2 regions of the Mesorhizobium sp. M7D.F.Ca.US.004.03.1.1 genome follow, and region 2 is predicted to be linked to the other one. Evidence: riboswitches for the same ligand, from Rfam matches in the RefSeq annotation. Region 2 holds a riboswitch; the other holds the start of a gene.
What was found. A riboswitch is a leader RNA that binds a small molecule or an ion and turns the genes downstream of it on or off. The one in region 2 is predicted to bind thiamine pyrophosphate.
Positions count from the first base shown of each region.

Region 1: another riboswitch for thiamine pyrophosphate. It lies ahead of thiC (phosphomethylpyrimidine synthase ThiC); the one in region 2 lies ahead of EN935_RS08840 (YkoF family thiamine/hydroxymethylpyrimidine-binding protein).

Region 1 covers NZ_RZQG01000273.1:370-6,629, reverse strand. The annotation lists partial or broken gene EN935_RS16845 (hypothetical protein) at 1-1,072, opposite strand, end outside; gene EN935_RS16840 (metallophosphoesterase) at 1,075-2,412, opposite strand; gene EN935_RS16835 (hypothetical protein) at 2,904-3,167, shown strand; TPP riboswitch at 3,485-3,601, shown strand; gene thiC (phosphomethylpyrimidine synthase ThiC) at 3,705-5,540, shown strand; gene thiO (glycine oxidase ThiO) at 5,537-6,260, shown strand, end outside.
Region 2 covers NZ_RZQG01000099.1:30-7,656, reverse strand. The annotation lists gene EN935_RS08870 (hypothetical protein) at 1-145, shown strand, start outside; gene EN935_RS08865 (hypothetical protein) at 280-987, opposite strand; gene EN935_RS08860 (glycosyltransferase family 39 protein) at 1,287-2,834, shown strand; gene msrA (peptide-methionine (S)-S-oxide reductase MsrA) at 2,917-3,435, shown strand; gene EN935_RS08850 (SDR family NAD(P)-dependent oxidoreductase) at 3,689-4,426, opposite strand; gene EN935_RS08845 (LysR family transcriptional regulator) at 4,572-5,489, shown strand; TPP riboswitch at 5,653-5,766, shown strand; gene EN935_RS08840 (YkoF family thiamine/hydroxymethylpyrimidine-binding protein) at 5,757-6,365, shown strand; gene EN935_RS08835 (ABC transporter permease) at 6,407-7,222, shown strand; partial or broken gene EN935_RS08830 (ATP-binding cassette domain-containing protein) at 7,219-7,627, shown strand, end outside.

The sequences.
Region 1 (6,260 bases), on a different contig from region 2:
CCGATATGATAACCCGCTCGATGATGTCATTGACGGAAAGCCGCCCCAGCCGGTTTTTGAGCGAAAACGCGCTGAGCGCATCGTTGCGCTCGAGATCACTCCGCAGATGGTCAGGAAGCGCATAGTACAGCCGAAGCGACGACACGTTCTCGCACAGCGTGGCGAACTCCCTCGGATCGACTGAATCAAGATTCTCGACGTCCCGGTCAGCATTCGAGAGCGACTGGCCGGGTATGATCGTCCGGATCGTGTCGTAGAGGCCGCCGATGTAGGCGAGGACCCATTTCACGTTGCCGCGCGTCTTTCTCACCAAGGTGTTCAGGAACTGCTGTTGGAGCGGTGTCAGTGCTTCACAGTCGTCAATCAGTATCTTGAAGAAGGGCGCCCTGTCACCGGCGAAAGATGGGCCATTTAAAAGTGGAGTGATCGCGGTCGCGACCTTGTTAATGATCGCGCCAGGGTCTGTTGCTCTGAAGCCGGTCGCTCCGGCATCGGCGGCAAAGAAGAACGCGTTGAAGCATTCGTCGACGTACCGGGTTATCCCACCCCGCAGCTCATCGATGCTGAAGAAGTCGAGACGGGCAGGTTGGGGTATGAAGTGCAGCACTTCGCGATGCAGTGCCAGGGCGACGTCCCTATCTTCGGAGGCCCGGTATTTCAAGTGGCCGTCGCGTCTGAGCTGGCCGATGCTCTCGAGCAGGCGTTCGACTATCTTCAGCTCCAGATAGTGAGAGAAGATTACGAATTGCCGCGGGATCACGGCGGCCGTGTCGAAGCGTATCCGCTCCGGAATGAGGTTCAGAACGGCGTTGTCGATTAGGGGCGAGAATGTCTCATTGAGCTGGAAGAAGACGCCATACCAAGCGAGCTTGCCGACTTGGTCCGAGAGACTTTTGTCTTCAAGAATATGGACTGTGGAAAGCGAGCGAAGAATGCTGGTCTTGCCGCTGCCTCTCGTCCCTGCGACGAAGACCGGCTTGGCGGCGGCAGAAATCAACGCCGACTTCTGACTGAACCACAGTATCGGGCGGCTTTCGTACTCGATCCTGTTGGGGCCGAACGGATTCTCCATCGCTATTCGTCCCTTACCTTAATGCGCCAAGCCGAGTTTGCCTTGGTGAGGCCGTCTATCTCGATGAAGCGCGCCGCTTGGAGCATCAGAAGAGAGTCTTCCAGATCTAGCCCGAGCTCGGCGGAGGCAGCAATCTCAGTGATCTCGTCCCAGAAGAGTAACCCATTCCCGCGCCTGGTGGCATGGTCGCGCAGTCGGCGCAGCAGGTCAAACGTGTCGTTGTTCAGAAAGGCCTTGCCGTTGGACATGGTCGAAATAAAGCAATGTTCGCCTTCCATGACCGTCCCGTCGGCGACATTGGTGCGGTAGGGTATAAGTCGGATGCCGACGAGCTCTCCCTGATCGGTCGTGAAGAAGACGAGCTCATTGAAACCTGACTGTATCTCTGGTGCTGAGATGCAGATCAATTTGCCGTCCGGAAACCTTGGATCGTTGACGATCTCGACCGGATCAGCATGTATGTGTCCATGCAGGTAGACGATAGGCTTGTTGCCCTGCAGCAGCTGAGTTCTGACAAATCCGCTGTTGAGCATCTCCGCGTATGGCGTAATGCGCGGAGTCTTTTGTGGCAGCAGATTGTGATGGCCGATTATGATGCCGTAACGCATGTCGGGCTGCTGGAGCAATTCCTGTAGGCCTGCAAGCATCTCACGCGAGATGTATGGCGTGTCCATCTGACCGTAATACTCGTCGTCGGACGCCTCCTTGTCTGGATCGCTGGGAGGTGTCGCGGGCGAATGTCCCGAGATGTCCGGCGAGCCGAGATCTAGAGGCTCTGTAGAAGGACTGAGTGCCTCGAGACGATCACGAAGGAACGCGGGAAGGTTTTGAAGCTCCCAACTGCCTATCGCTGTGTTGACGAGGATGAAGTTTGCGCCTGCGGATCCTGTCGGAAGTCTGAAGTGCACGGGTTGGTCCACGGGAACGGTCTGCCAACCCAAGCGGGCGGCTAAACTCGCCATTTCGCTGAATTTCTCAGTCGGTCCAAGTTCGCGCGCGTCATCACGGTTCACATCGTGATTTCCCGGTACGAATATCAACGGAAGCGCCTTTGAACTGCGTCCCTGTGCGCGGCAGAGCAACGTGAAATGCTGGAATGCCGAAGCAATGAAGGTCTTGTCGCCACGGCTCGTGAAATCCCCCATGAAGGCGATCGAATCCAAGGGCTTCGAAGTCGTCAGCCGCCGAAGTTTCGTCAAGACGGCACGCAGCGAAGACGCGCGTAGCTTCTGCGTTATTTTCGGAGCGAACTTGCTATCCTTGGCATCGATGTTGCTAGAGGAAGGATGCCAGTCCGGATAGTGAATATCGCCTACTTGAAGGATTCGCACCCGCCGCATAACTCGCCCCCCTGCCGAGAGCCATAGACTAATCCGTTCGCTTTTGCCAAGCGCGAACGATCATCCGCAGTGTCCTTAACGAGGTAGCCTGCACTTTTCGAGAATTGCCACGGCGGCTATTTTTCGGCTGTGAAGCACACGAGACCCGTGACGTGAGACCCAGTTGCTCAATGCCCAGTTGCTCAATGAGCTTTCTTACGAATAAGGGAGAATTTCCGCGGCCGGACTATCTCTGAGCGAGCGTGCATGACTGCCAACGGAAGGTCTTGCACGCACCCTTGCGATCTTGAGCAATGGTCGCCATGACTTTCTTCTTGCAGGCTTTTGAGTGGCCCAGCCTGCGATCACCAGACCCCACCGATTCTAAAGAGCGTGGCAGATGGGATAGTCGAGGTTGCCCGTGCACAGTCACGCTCAGGGCTTGCGCCGCCCAGAGGACACGCTGAAAAGGCAGATTGGGGCGCAAGCACGCCATTCACGAGAGGTTCGACATGAAGACCATGCAAGAAAAAGACATTCCGGCATTCGTACAAGCAGTTGTGGACGCCGGCTGCAAAATTTGCGCGATTGGCAACTTGGGATACGTCTTTGGCGATGCTGATTTCACGCCAGCGCAACGGAGGGCCGTCGAGCCACAGCTGCGTAGGATTGCTGAAATCTACGGCGAACGCGATCATCTCATGAACGAGATAGCTGTATATCTGCGGTCGATCGGACGCCATGTCGAGGTTGAGCCGAAGACAGGTATTTCCTGATGGCCGTGATCGCGAGAAGCCGTCTTCCAACCTCTGAATCCTAAAGGAGGTGACCCCCAAGGCCGTTCGTCACCTTCGACCAGAATAACCACATCCGTGACCGCCTGAGCTACTTGGTCGATACGCGCACATGGCCAATACAGTTTCTCCATCCTTCACGAAGCGAATGAGGCTTTGGCCATTCAGCCCCGGTCTACGGGGCGTGACTTGTCCCCGATGCATGCGCGAGCTCTCCGCCCGGCTGGCCGCCGGTCGTCGCCACCGGCCGAAGGCGCCCGAATGCGCTTGACAAGATAGCGTCAGCCCGTTCAACCTAAGGCATTCACCAGGGGAGTCCCGGCAAGGGGCTGAGATACTGCTGGCTTTCGCGGCGCAGTGACCCGTTGAACCTGATCCAGTTCATACTGGCGTAGGGACGGTGCAAGCGCTTTGCGGGAGTTTACGCCCGAGGTCCTGTTGCAGCAGGTCTACAGAAGCGTCTTTTCATCCTTCCGGCACAGAACTGGGTCTCCAATGCATGAGCAAAGGAGCCTCACGATGAATGCCCTCACCCCCGCCGTATCGACGGGACCACTGCCCGCCTCGCGGAAAATCCACAAGCCCGGCGTCCTCTACCCGCAGATCAGGGTGCCGATGCGCGAGATTTCCGTCCATCCGACGGCCGGCGAACCGCCCGTCACCGTCTACGATCCGTCCGGCCCCTACACCGATCCATCAGTCGAAACCAGCATCGAAAAAGGCCTTGCCCGGCTTCGCCACGAATGGGTCACGGCGCGTGGCGATGTCGAAGCCTATGACGGCCGCCACGTCCGGCCGGAAGACAATGGATTCGCCACCGGCGAGCGCCTGACACCGGAATTTCCGATACGCAATCGGCCGCTCAAGGCCAAGCAGGGCAAGGCGGTGACCCAACTTGCCTATGCGCGCGCCGGCATCATCACGCCAGAAATGGAGTTCGTAGCCATCCGCGAGAATCTCGGCCGCGAGGTGATGCGCGGCAAGCTGCAACGCGACGGCGAAGCCTTCGGCGCGGCGATCCCAGATTTCGTCACACCCGAATTCGTGCGCGACGAGGTGGCGCGCGGGCGCGCAATCATTCCCGCCAACATCAATCATCCCGAGAGCGAGCCGATGATCATCGGTCGCAATTTTCTGGTCAAGATCAACGCCAACATCGGTAACTCGGCTGTCACATCGTCGATGGCCGAAGAGGTCGAAAAAATGGTCTGGGCTATCCGCTGGGGCGCGGACACGGTGATGGACCTGTCGACCGGCCGCAACATCCACAACATCCGCGACTGGATCGTGCGCAATGCGCCGGTGCCGATCGGTACGGTGCCGCTCTATCAGGCGCTGGAAAAGGTCAACGGCATCGCCGAGGATCTGAACTGGGAGGTCTACCGCGACACGCTGATCGAGCAGGCCGAGCAAGGCGTCGACTATTTCACCATCCACGCCGGCGTGCGGCTGCACTACATCCCGCTGACCGTCGACCGGGTCACGGGCATCGTCTCGCGCGGCGGCTCGATCATGGCCAAATGGTGCCTGCACCATCACCGGGAGAGCTTCCTCTACGAGCATTTCGAGGAGATCTGCGACATCGCCAGAGCCTATGACGTCTCCTTCTCGCTCGGCGACGGCCTTCGTCCCGGTTCAATCGCCGATGCGAACGACGCGGCGCAATTCGCCGAACTGGAAACACTTGGAGAACTCACCAAGATTGCCTGGGCAAAGGACTGCCAGGTGATGATCGAAGGCCCGGGCCATGTCCCCATGCACAAGATCAAGCAGAACATGGACAAGCAGCTCGCAGTGTGCGGTGAGGCGCCGTTCTACACGTTGGGGCCGCTGACGACCGACATCGCGCCGGGCTATGACCACATCACCTCAGGGATAGGTGCCGCCATGATAGGCTGGTTCGGCACCGCAATGCTTTGCTACGTCACGCCGAAAGAGCATCTCGGCCTTCCCGACCGCAACGACGTCAAGATTGGCGTGATCACCTACAAGATAGCCGCCCATGCAGCCGATCTGGCGAAGGGCCATCCGGCAGCGAAAACCAGGGATGATGCCCTTTCGCGCGCGCGCTTCGAGTTCCGCTGGGAGGACCAGTTCAACCTGTCGCTCGACCCCGAAACCGCACGGTCCTTCCACGACCAGACCTTGCCCAAGGAGGCGCACAAGCTGGCACATTTTTGTTCGATGTGCGGGCCGAAATTCTGCTCCATGCGCATTTCCCACGACATCCGTGCCGAGGCCCAGAAGGAAGGCATGGCGGCAATGGCGGCAAAATACCGGGAGGGCGGCGATCTCTACATGCAGGCGGACGAGACTGGCGTACCGGTCGTGCCAGAGGCTCCCAAACCATCATGAGGGTGCTCGTCAAAGGGGCCGGCGTTGCCGGCCTCACCGTCGCTTTCGAACTCGCCGCCCGCGGCGCGACGGTCACCGTCGCCGAGATGCGGCATGGCCTTGGTGGCAACGCGTCGTGGTTCGCCGGCGGCATGCTGGCGCCATGGTGCGAGCGCGAAAGCGCGGAGCAGCCGGTGCTGGATCTCGGACGCGATGCTGCCGACTGGTGGGATGCGGTGCTGTCGGGTCAGGTGACACGGGCCGGGACATTGGTCGTGGCCGCGCCGCGTGATGCCGGTGAGCTTGACCGGTTCGCCAGTCGCACGTCAGGGCATCGGCGCGTCGATGAAAACGAAATTGCGCTCCTGGAACCCGACCTCGCCGGCCGCTTCCGGCGTGGATTGCTCTTCCCCGACGAGGCTCACCTCGACCCACGCCCGGCGATGGCGGCACTTCATGACAAGCTTGCGACCATGGGTGTCAAATTCCACTTCGGCTGCGACGCCCGGCCTGTTTCGGGATTCGCCCGTCAGATAGACTGCATGGGAATGGCAGCGGCCGATGACAGGCTGCGCGGTGTTCGCGGCGAAATGCTGATCCTTCGCACGCCTGATGTCTCGCTGTCGCGGCCGGTCCGTTTGCTTCATCCACGCTTTCCGCTTTATGCCGTGCCGCGCACCGATCACCGTTTCATGATCGGAGCGACGATGATTGAAAGCCAGAGCGCCGGACCGGTGACGG
Region 2 (7,627 bases):
GATCACCGGCTTGCCGATGCCTGACCTGGCCGACGATACCACCACGCTGGCCGCCGCCTTCCTGATTGGCGTCTGCGCCATGTGGATTTCGGACGTCCTGTTCGAGTTTGTGGTGCGCAGGTTCAAGCCCGCGCCGGAGGAGTAGCTGCTGTCTCCGGTTGGCGACTGCTTGGTAGAACTACCGAGGCACGTTCTCGCGCGACACTCGAACCGTCGAAGATAACCCAAAATAGCCCGTTCCGGTTCGCCGGGCGGGCTATTTTCTGCGTTTTGGCCTGATCAAGCCAGGATATTGACGGCGCGCGCCGCGACTAGGGCGATGGTCAGCAGCGAGATCATGGCCTCGGCCATCATCAGCAGCTTGGCGCGTTGGGAGAGTGGCAAGGTATCGGTCGGCGAGAAGGCTGTCGCATTGGTGAAGGCGAGGAAGAAATAGTCGACGAAGCCGGGCAGCCAATCGCGAAGCTCACGGTCGTTCAGCGTCATCTGCGCAAACAGGAAATCGGCCTGCGCAAGCTTGACGAGGCCGCAGGTCGGCGGCCCGCCGCGGTCGGTGCTCCAGAACCACAAGGCAAAGACGATGACGTTTGTGACCCAGATGTTGAGGGCGTCGATCAGCAGCGTCGTGCCGCTGTTGCCGGCATGGCCCTCCAGCAAGGCACGCACCAGCAAGACCAACGAACCGCAATTCATGACGCTGATGATGGCGGTCATGGTTAGGGCGGTCCTGCGGATCATCACGCGAAACTGGCCGATCGCATGCCACTCGTGATCCTCGACCGCCTTTCGGGTGGCGGCCTGGGTCCAGGCCGTGGCCACCGACAAGGGCAGCAGCAGGGCGGCCTCCAGCGCCGGGGCCAGCCAGCGTGGCCCGAATGAGAGGTTGTTGATGACCAGAAGCTGCAGGCAGATGATGACCAGAACGGCCGCGCGCGCCATCCAGAAGTCGAGCGCACGGTAGTGGATGACGGCATGGTGGTGGCGCATTTTGAATCCTGGATGCTTGTTGGTGGGGGACCGGGGGCCCGGTCAGGCGCAAACGACGCCTGCCGCGATCACGGCCAATGCGCCATGCTTGGCACGTTCGAGGTGCCGCAGGAGGGCGTTTTCCATTGTCGTCTTGCTTGCATGTGAGGGGAGAGGCAGCATCGTGAGGCGAAACTCTGCCTCAATCTTGGTTTTGCAATGGTCGTTTAAGTATACATTTTCGTAAGCTTTGAGTTCTGGGCTGTTCGAAAAACCGTCCGATGTGATTTACCCACCGCATGACGCGAATCGATGAACCCATGAACGGCTGGCTGCCGGTCGGCAGTTCTGTTCCAGGCGACTGGCGCCAGTCGTCGATCTGGTCGGATCTGCCCCGTTATCCGGAAGCTGTTCTGGCAATTTTATGCCTGACGCAGATCCTGTGTTGGACCGTGATGCCGGCACTTGTCGACGCCGCCCCGCCCGGCGATGTCGTCGAGGGCTTCATGTGGGGTCGCGAATGGGTGCTGTTGACCTACAAGCATCCGCAGCTTCCCGGCTGGCTGCTCGAGACCAGCCATCTTCTGACCGGATCGTTCCGCTGGCCGCAATATCTGCTTGCCCAGTTCGTCGTCTCGGCGACCTTTATCTTCGTCTACCTGCTGGCCCGCGACATGCTCGGGAGAACGCGCGCGCTGGCCGCCGTGCTTTTGATGCCGTCGTTGTATTTCTTCGGCTGGCCCACTCCGCAGTTCAATCATGACTACGCGCAGATGCCCTTCTGGGCCGCCATCTGCTGGCTGCTGTGGCGTGCAAGCCGTGGCGGCGGGCCGGGCTGGTGGCTGGCGCTCGGCTTGGTGTCCGGCGTCGGCCTCTATGCCAAATTTTCCACCGGGCTGCTGTTGCTCTTCGGCGCGATTTGGCTGTTGTCGGACACACGGGCACGCAGTCGGCTGGCTACGCCCTGGCCATGGCTTGGGCTGGCGGTTTTCATCGCTGTCGCAGCGCCGCTGGCCGTCGAGCTCTACCGCATGGATTTCCTGCCGCTGACCTATGCCGCTTGGCGCGATCAGTGGGTGCTAGCCCATCGCTCCCGCTTTTATTATATCAGCGTCCAGATAGCCGGGCTCTGCGGCTTCGTTCTGGTGCTGGCGATATCGGGGCTGTTGCGGCGCTCGCCCGCGCCGGAAGAGCCCGTCGGGCGCGGCACGCTGGTCTATGTCGTGTGGATGGGGCTTGGCCCGGCGGTCCTCGTCATGGTGGCTTCGCTGTTCACCGGCGCCGGCGAGGCCTGGGGCGCGCCGATGTACAATCTTGTCGGCGTTGTGGCGATTGCCTTGCTGGGTCATCGGCTCGGCGCCGTCGAGATGCGACGGCTGGCGATCTGCGCGTTTGTCTGCATTATCGGCATGTCTGGTGCATATGCGGGTATCCGCTGGACGAGCTGCAATTTGCGCGGCCGGATGGATGCCGTGTGCTGGCCGGCCCAGCAGATCTCGGATGAGGCCGAGGCCGTCTGGCACACGGCGGTGCCCGGTCGGCTCGACATCGTCGGCGGCGATACCCGTATCGCGTTGCTGGCGGGCCTGAATGCCTATGACAAGCCGTCGATCTTCACCGAGCTCGATATGCGGCTCGCCCCCTGGATCACCAGCCAGCGGCTGCGCGACCACGGCATACTCCTGGTCTGGCCTGGGCGCGGCGTGCCACCTCGGCTGCAGCCGTGGCTGGACAACATCCCGGTCAAGACCGTTCTTTTCAGCTGGTCGCTCAAGGCGCCGCCGGTGGCGATCAGTTTTGCCGCCGTTCCGCCCGGCGTGAGGCAGTTGCCGGGTGTGATCGACAGCCTCGCCCGGCCGAGCAACTGAAGCAGATCAGCCGGTCCGCTGGACGAAGCAGGTGAGAATACCCATTTATGGGGAGATCAACTTGCTTTTGAGGAGACGTGATATGGCGACTTCGACCGAACGCGCAGTCCTTGCGGGCGGCTGCTTCTGGGGTATGCAGGATTTGATACGGCGCTATCCCGGCGTCATCTCCACCCGTGTCGGCTACAGCGGCGGCGACGTGGCCAACGCCACCTATCGCAACCATGGCAGCCATGCCGAAGCCATCGAGATCAATTTCGATCCGGCCATCATAAGCTATCGCACGCTGCTGGAGCGCTTTTTCCAGATCCACGATCCGACGACCCGCAACCGGCAGGGCAACGACGTCGGGATGAGCTATCGCTCCGCGATCTACTACACCAGCGACCAACAGAAGCGCGTCGCCGAGGACACCATCGCCGACGTCGATGCCTCGGGTCTGTGGCCGGGCAAGGTCGTCACCGAAGTCGTGCCGGCCGGTCCCTTCTGGGAAGCCGAGCCTGAGCATCAGGACTATCTGGAGAAATACCCCAACGGCTACACCTGCCACTTCGTCAGGCCAGGCTGGAAGCTGCCGGTTCGTGAGAAGGCTGTTTCGTAGGGTTCGGAGCCGCCATGCATTGCCGCTCGACGAGGTCGTCGAGCGGCGCATCGTACATCCCAAACACCTTCAGTCAGCGCGCCTTGTCGCGTCCCCCAAGTTCAAGCGTTATAAGAAAATTGCGAAACCTTATAACTGCCCAAACTGAACATTTCTACTAGCCGCCCTGTTAGGCTTCCCCCCATAAGGCCCACTGGCGCCACTTTCATACGCCACGGGCAATCGATCGCGACTGGGGACGGGCTGCGGGTTTTCATGCCTGCTGCGTCGGGTAGAGCGTCAGGATGTTGACGTTGACCCTTGGTGGCTGTGAAACCGCGTAGAGCATCGCAGCGGCGATATCCTCGCTCTCCAGCTGTTCCATGTCGCCCAGTCTTTGCTCTACCGCCAGGCGCACGTCATCGCGCATGTTGGCCGTGAACTCGGTTTTGACCGCGCCTGGCTCGATCACGGTGACGCGGATGCCGTTCTTGCCGATTTCGCGGCGCAGCGATTCCGCCATGGCGCTGGCCGCGTGCTTGGTGCCGGAATAGACGACCGAAGGGTGGATGTAGCGGCCGGTGCCCGACGAGACGATGACGATATGGCCCGAACCCTGCCGTTTCATCGCCGGCAGCGCTGCGTTGATCGTATAGAGCAAACCCAGAATGTTGATGTCGACCATCGCCCGGTATTCGCTGGTGGTGGTGTTCTGGAAGGGGGCCGCGACGCCGACGCCGGCGACATTGAACAGCATGTCAAGTCGGCCATAGCTTTCCAGCACGCGACTGACCATCGCGGTTGCCTGCTCCTCGTCGGCGATGTCGGCCCCGATCGCGAGCGCCTCGCCGCCGACGTCGCGGATGCGCTTGGCCAGATCGTCAAGCCGCTGCCGGCGCCGCGCCGCAATGGCAACGACCGCGCCTTGCGCTGCAAGCGCAAGTGCTGTTGCCATCCCGATGCCGGAGGAGGCGCCGGTCACCAAGGCGATTTTTCCGTTGAGTTTCCACATGTTCGTCGCTCCTGCTCAGAGGGAGATTCAGATGAGCTCGATGCCGATGATCGGCGACGTTCGAGACATGTCCTCAAGCTAGGCAGCAGACCCCCTACGGAAAATGCGATAGAATTCCATCATACTCATTGGAGAATATGGCATAATGCGCGGAAGTGACTATGCGGAGCTGAAGGCCTTTGCCACTGTCGTCGCGCATGGCAATTTTGCTCGTGCCGCGGAAGATCTCCGGATTTCGGCATCGACGCTCAGCCAGATGATCCGCCAGCTCGAAGCGCGGCTTGGCTTGCGCCTGCTCAACCGCACGACCCGCAGTCTCTCGCTGACCGAAGCCGGCGCGCGCCTGCACGCGCGCTTCGCGCCGGCCATGGCCGAGATGGAGGCGGCGCTCGGCGATGCCGCCGCCTTGCGTGACACGCCGGCCGGCATCTTGCGTGTCCATATGCCTAGCGTCGCCGCCGCCACCTATCTGGAGCCGGTGCTCGGTCGTTTTTATCAGACATGGCCGGACATCGTGCTCGATGTTACGATCGACGATGCCGCCATCGATAGTGTCGAGGCCGGCTATGATGTCAGCGCCAGGCTTGGCGAATTTCTCGAAGCCGATATGGTTGCGGTGCCGCTTGGCGGCGCGCAGCGCCAACTCGCCGTGGCCTCGCCGGACTACATCGCCCGTCACGGATCACCGTCAGCACCCGCGGATCTGCTCCAGCACCGCTGTATCAACTGGCGCCGGCCGGGCAGCGCCGGCCTTTACACATGGGAATTCGCCAGGGGTGGCCAATGGTTCTCGGTCGCGGTCGATGGTCCGCTGGTCGTCTCCAGCCGCGACATGGCCGTTGCCGCCGCGGTGCAGGGCGTCGGCATCGCCTTCTGGGCGGAAGAGCTGGTGCGTCCGCTGATCGACGCCGGCAAACTGGTCTCGCTGCTGGATGAGTGGTGCGCGACTTTTCCGGGCTGGTTCCTCAGCTACCAGAAGCAGCGCCATACGCCGCCGACCGTGCGCGCCTTCGTCGATTTCCTGCGGCATGCGCATGCCGGCCAAACACGGTCAGGTGGTTGACGGCGTGCACGAAGGTGATTGCATCGCGACTGTGGAGAGAACCGCTCGCGGCAGCGAGGGTGCCCGATAATCCCGCTCAGGCAGCACCATGTCTGGCGCAATGCTTTTGGCGCAGTGCGCTGAAAAAACGGCTTTCACTTCAGCTCGAATGGTGCTTTAACCCGCGCATCCACAGGGGTGCTCCGTACGGTCGGGGCTGAGACGGGGGCGGCAAGCCCACAGACCCTAGAAGCTGATCTGGGTAATACCAGCGGAGCGAGGCGGGCGATGTTTTCAGGCGCACAGATTTCCCTATATCCCATGGCCGACGATTTCGTCGGCGTCATCCTTGGCGCGCTTGGCGCGCTCGATCCCTGGCGTGACAAGCTCAGGATCGAGACCGACGACATCTCGACCTTGCTGGTCGGGCCGCCCGAAGTGCTGTTTCCCGCCATGCGCGACCTCTTCGTGGCGGCGGCGCGCAGCGGCAAACATTGCGTGTTGTCGGCCACCATCTCGCGCGGCTGCCCTGGCGAGCCGGATGATCCGATCTGCCGCTCCGATGCACTTGGCGGGCCTGTCGGGCCACTCGGTCCGCGCAAGGATGCGGCCATCGCGGCGGTGCACAATGCAGCTGCCACCGGCCAGCCGGCGGCAGCGCAGTTCTCGCTCTATGTGATGGGCACCGACGACCACATGGACGAGATCTACGGCTGCATCGACTTTCTCAAGCAGTCCGGCGTCTATGAACGTTCCAAGCATTTCTGCACGAAATTGCGCGGTGATGCCGGCGCGATCTTTTCGGCGCTGGACGAGGCTTTCTGCCGCTTCGGACCAGGCGCCGGCCACGTAACCCTCGACGTCACGGTCTCGGCCAACAGCCCGTCGGCGGTCTGAAGCTGCCGCCGCCTCCGCGCGGCCGTCAAAGGTTATCTCCAGTGGCCTCATCATCCGTCGCTTCGCGCCCGATCGCGAGCCTTCTTGTCAAGGCGGGACCGGCCATTATCTCGGTCGGGCTGCTCCTGCTGGCATGGGAGCTTTATGCCAGCTATTCCGGCATCAAGCCGACGATACTACCGGCGCCGTCGCGTGTCTTCGAGCAAGCGATGCTCAATCGCGAGGCGCTGGTCGACAACGCCATTCCGACCATCCGCGCCACGCTGCTTGGCTTTGCCTGCTCGCTCAGCGCCGCCTTTGCGCTGTCGATGCTGGTCGACTTCTTCCAGCCGCTGCGGCGTGCGCTGTTTCCCGTCTTCATTGTCAGCCAGACCTTGCCGCTGGTGGCGATTGCGCCGCTGGTGGTGCTGTGGTTCGGCTTCGGACTGGCGCCCAAGATCATGCTGGTGGCGCTGGTCACCTTCTTTCCGATGCTGGTGGCATTGGTCGAGGGCTATGAGGCGACCGAGGCCGAGGTCGGGCAAATGCTGCGCGCGATGGGGGCAGGGCGCTGGCGCATCTTCGTGCTGGCGCGGCTGCCTTCGGCGCTGCCTTATTTCTTCGCTGGCCTGAGGATCTCCATCACCTATGCGGTGGTCGGCGCCATCTTCGCCGAATATGCCGGCGCCGCGAAGGGGTTGGGCATCTACATGCTCAACGCCAAGAACAATTTTCGCCCCGACCTGGTGCTGGCCGCCGTCGGTGCCAGCGCCGCGCTGACACTTGTCCTGTTCGGGTTGACTGTGCTGCTGCAGCGCCTGGCCATGCCCTGGGAGCGCGCCGGCAAGGAAACCGCAGGGAAGAGGCCGTGGCGATGAGCCGGCTCGAGTTGCGGCATGTGCGCAAAGCGTTCGGCGGGCTCGATGTGCTGGCCGATATTTCGCTGAGTGTCGACGCTGGTGAATTCGTCTCGATCCTCGGGCCCTCGGGCGCCGGCAAGTCGACGCTGTTCCAGCTTCTGACCGGCGCCGAGCATGGCGAGGGCGAGATGTTCTTCGACGGCGCGCCGCTCGATGACCACGGCAGGCACTTCGCCTTCATGCCGCAACGCGACGCGCTGATGCCTTGGCGACGCATCCTCGACAACGCGACGCTCGGGCTCGAAGTGCAGGGCATCAGGCGCAAGGCGGCGCGGGCGCGCGTCGCGCCGCTGTTTGCCGAGTTCGGGCTTGCCGGCTTCGAGCGGCATTTTCCCGCGCAGCTCTCGGGCGGCATGCGCCAGC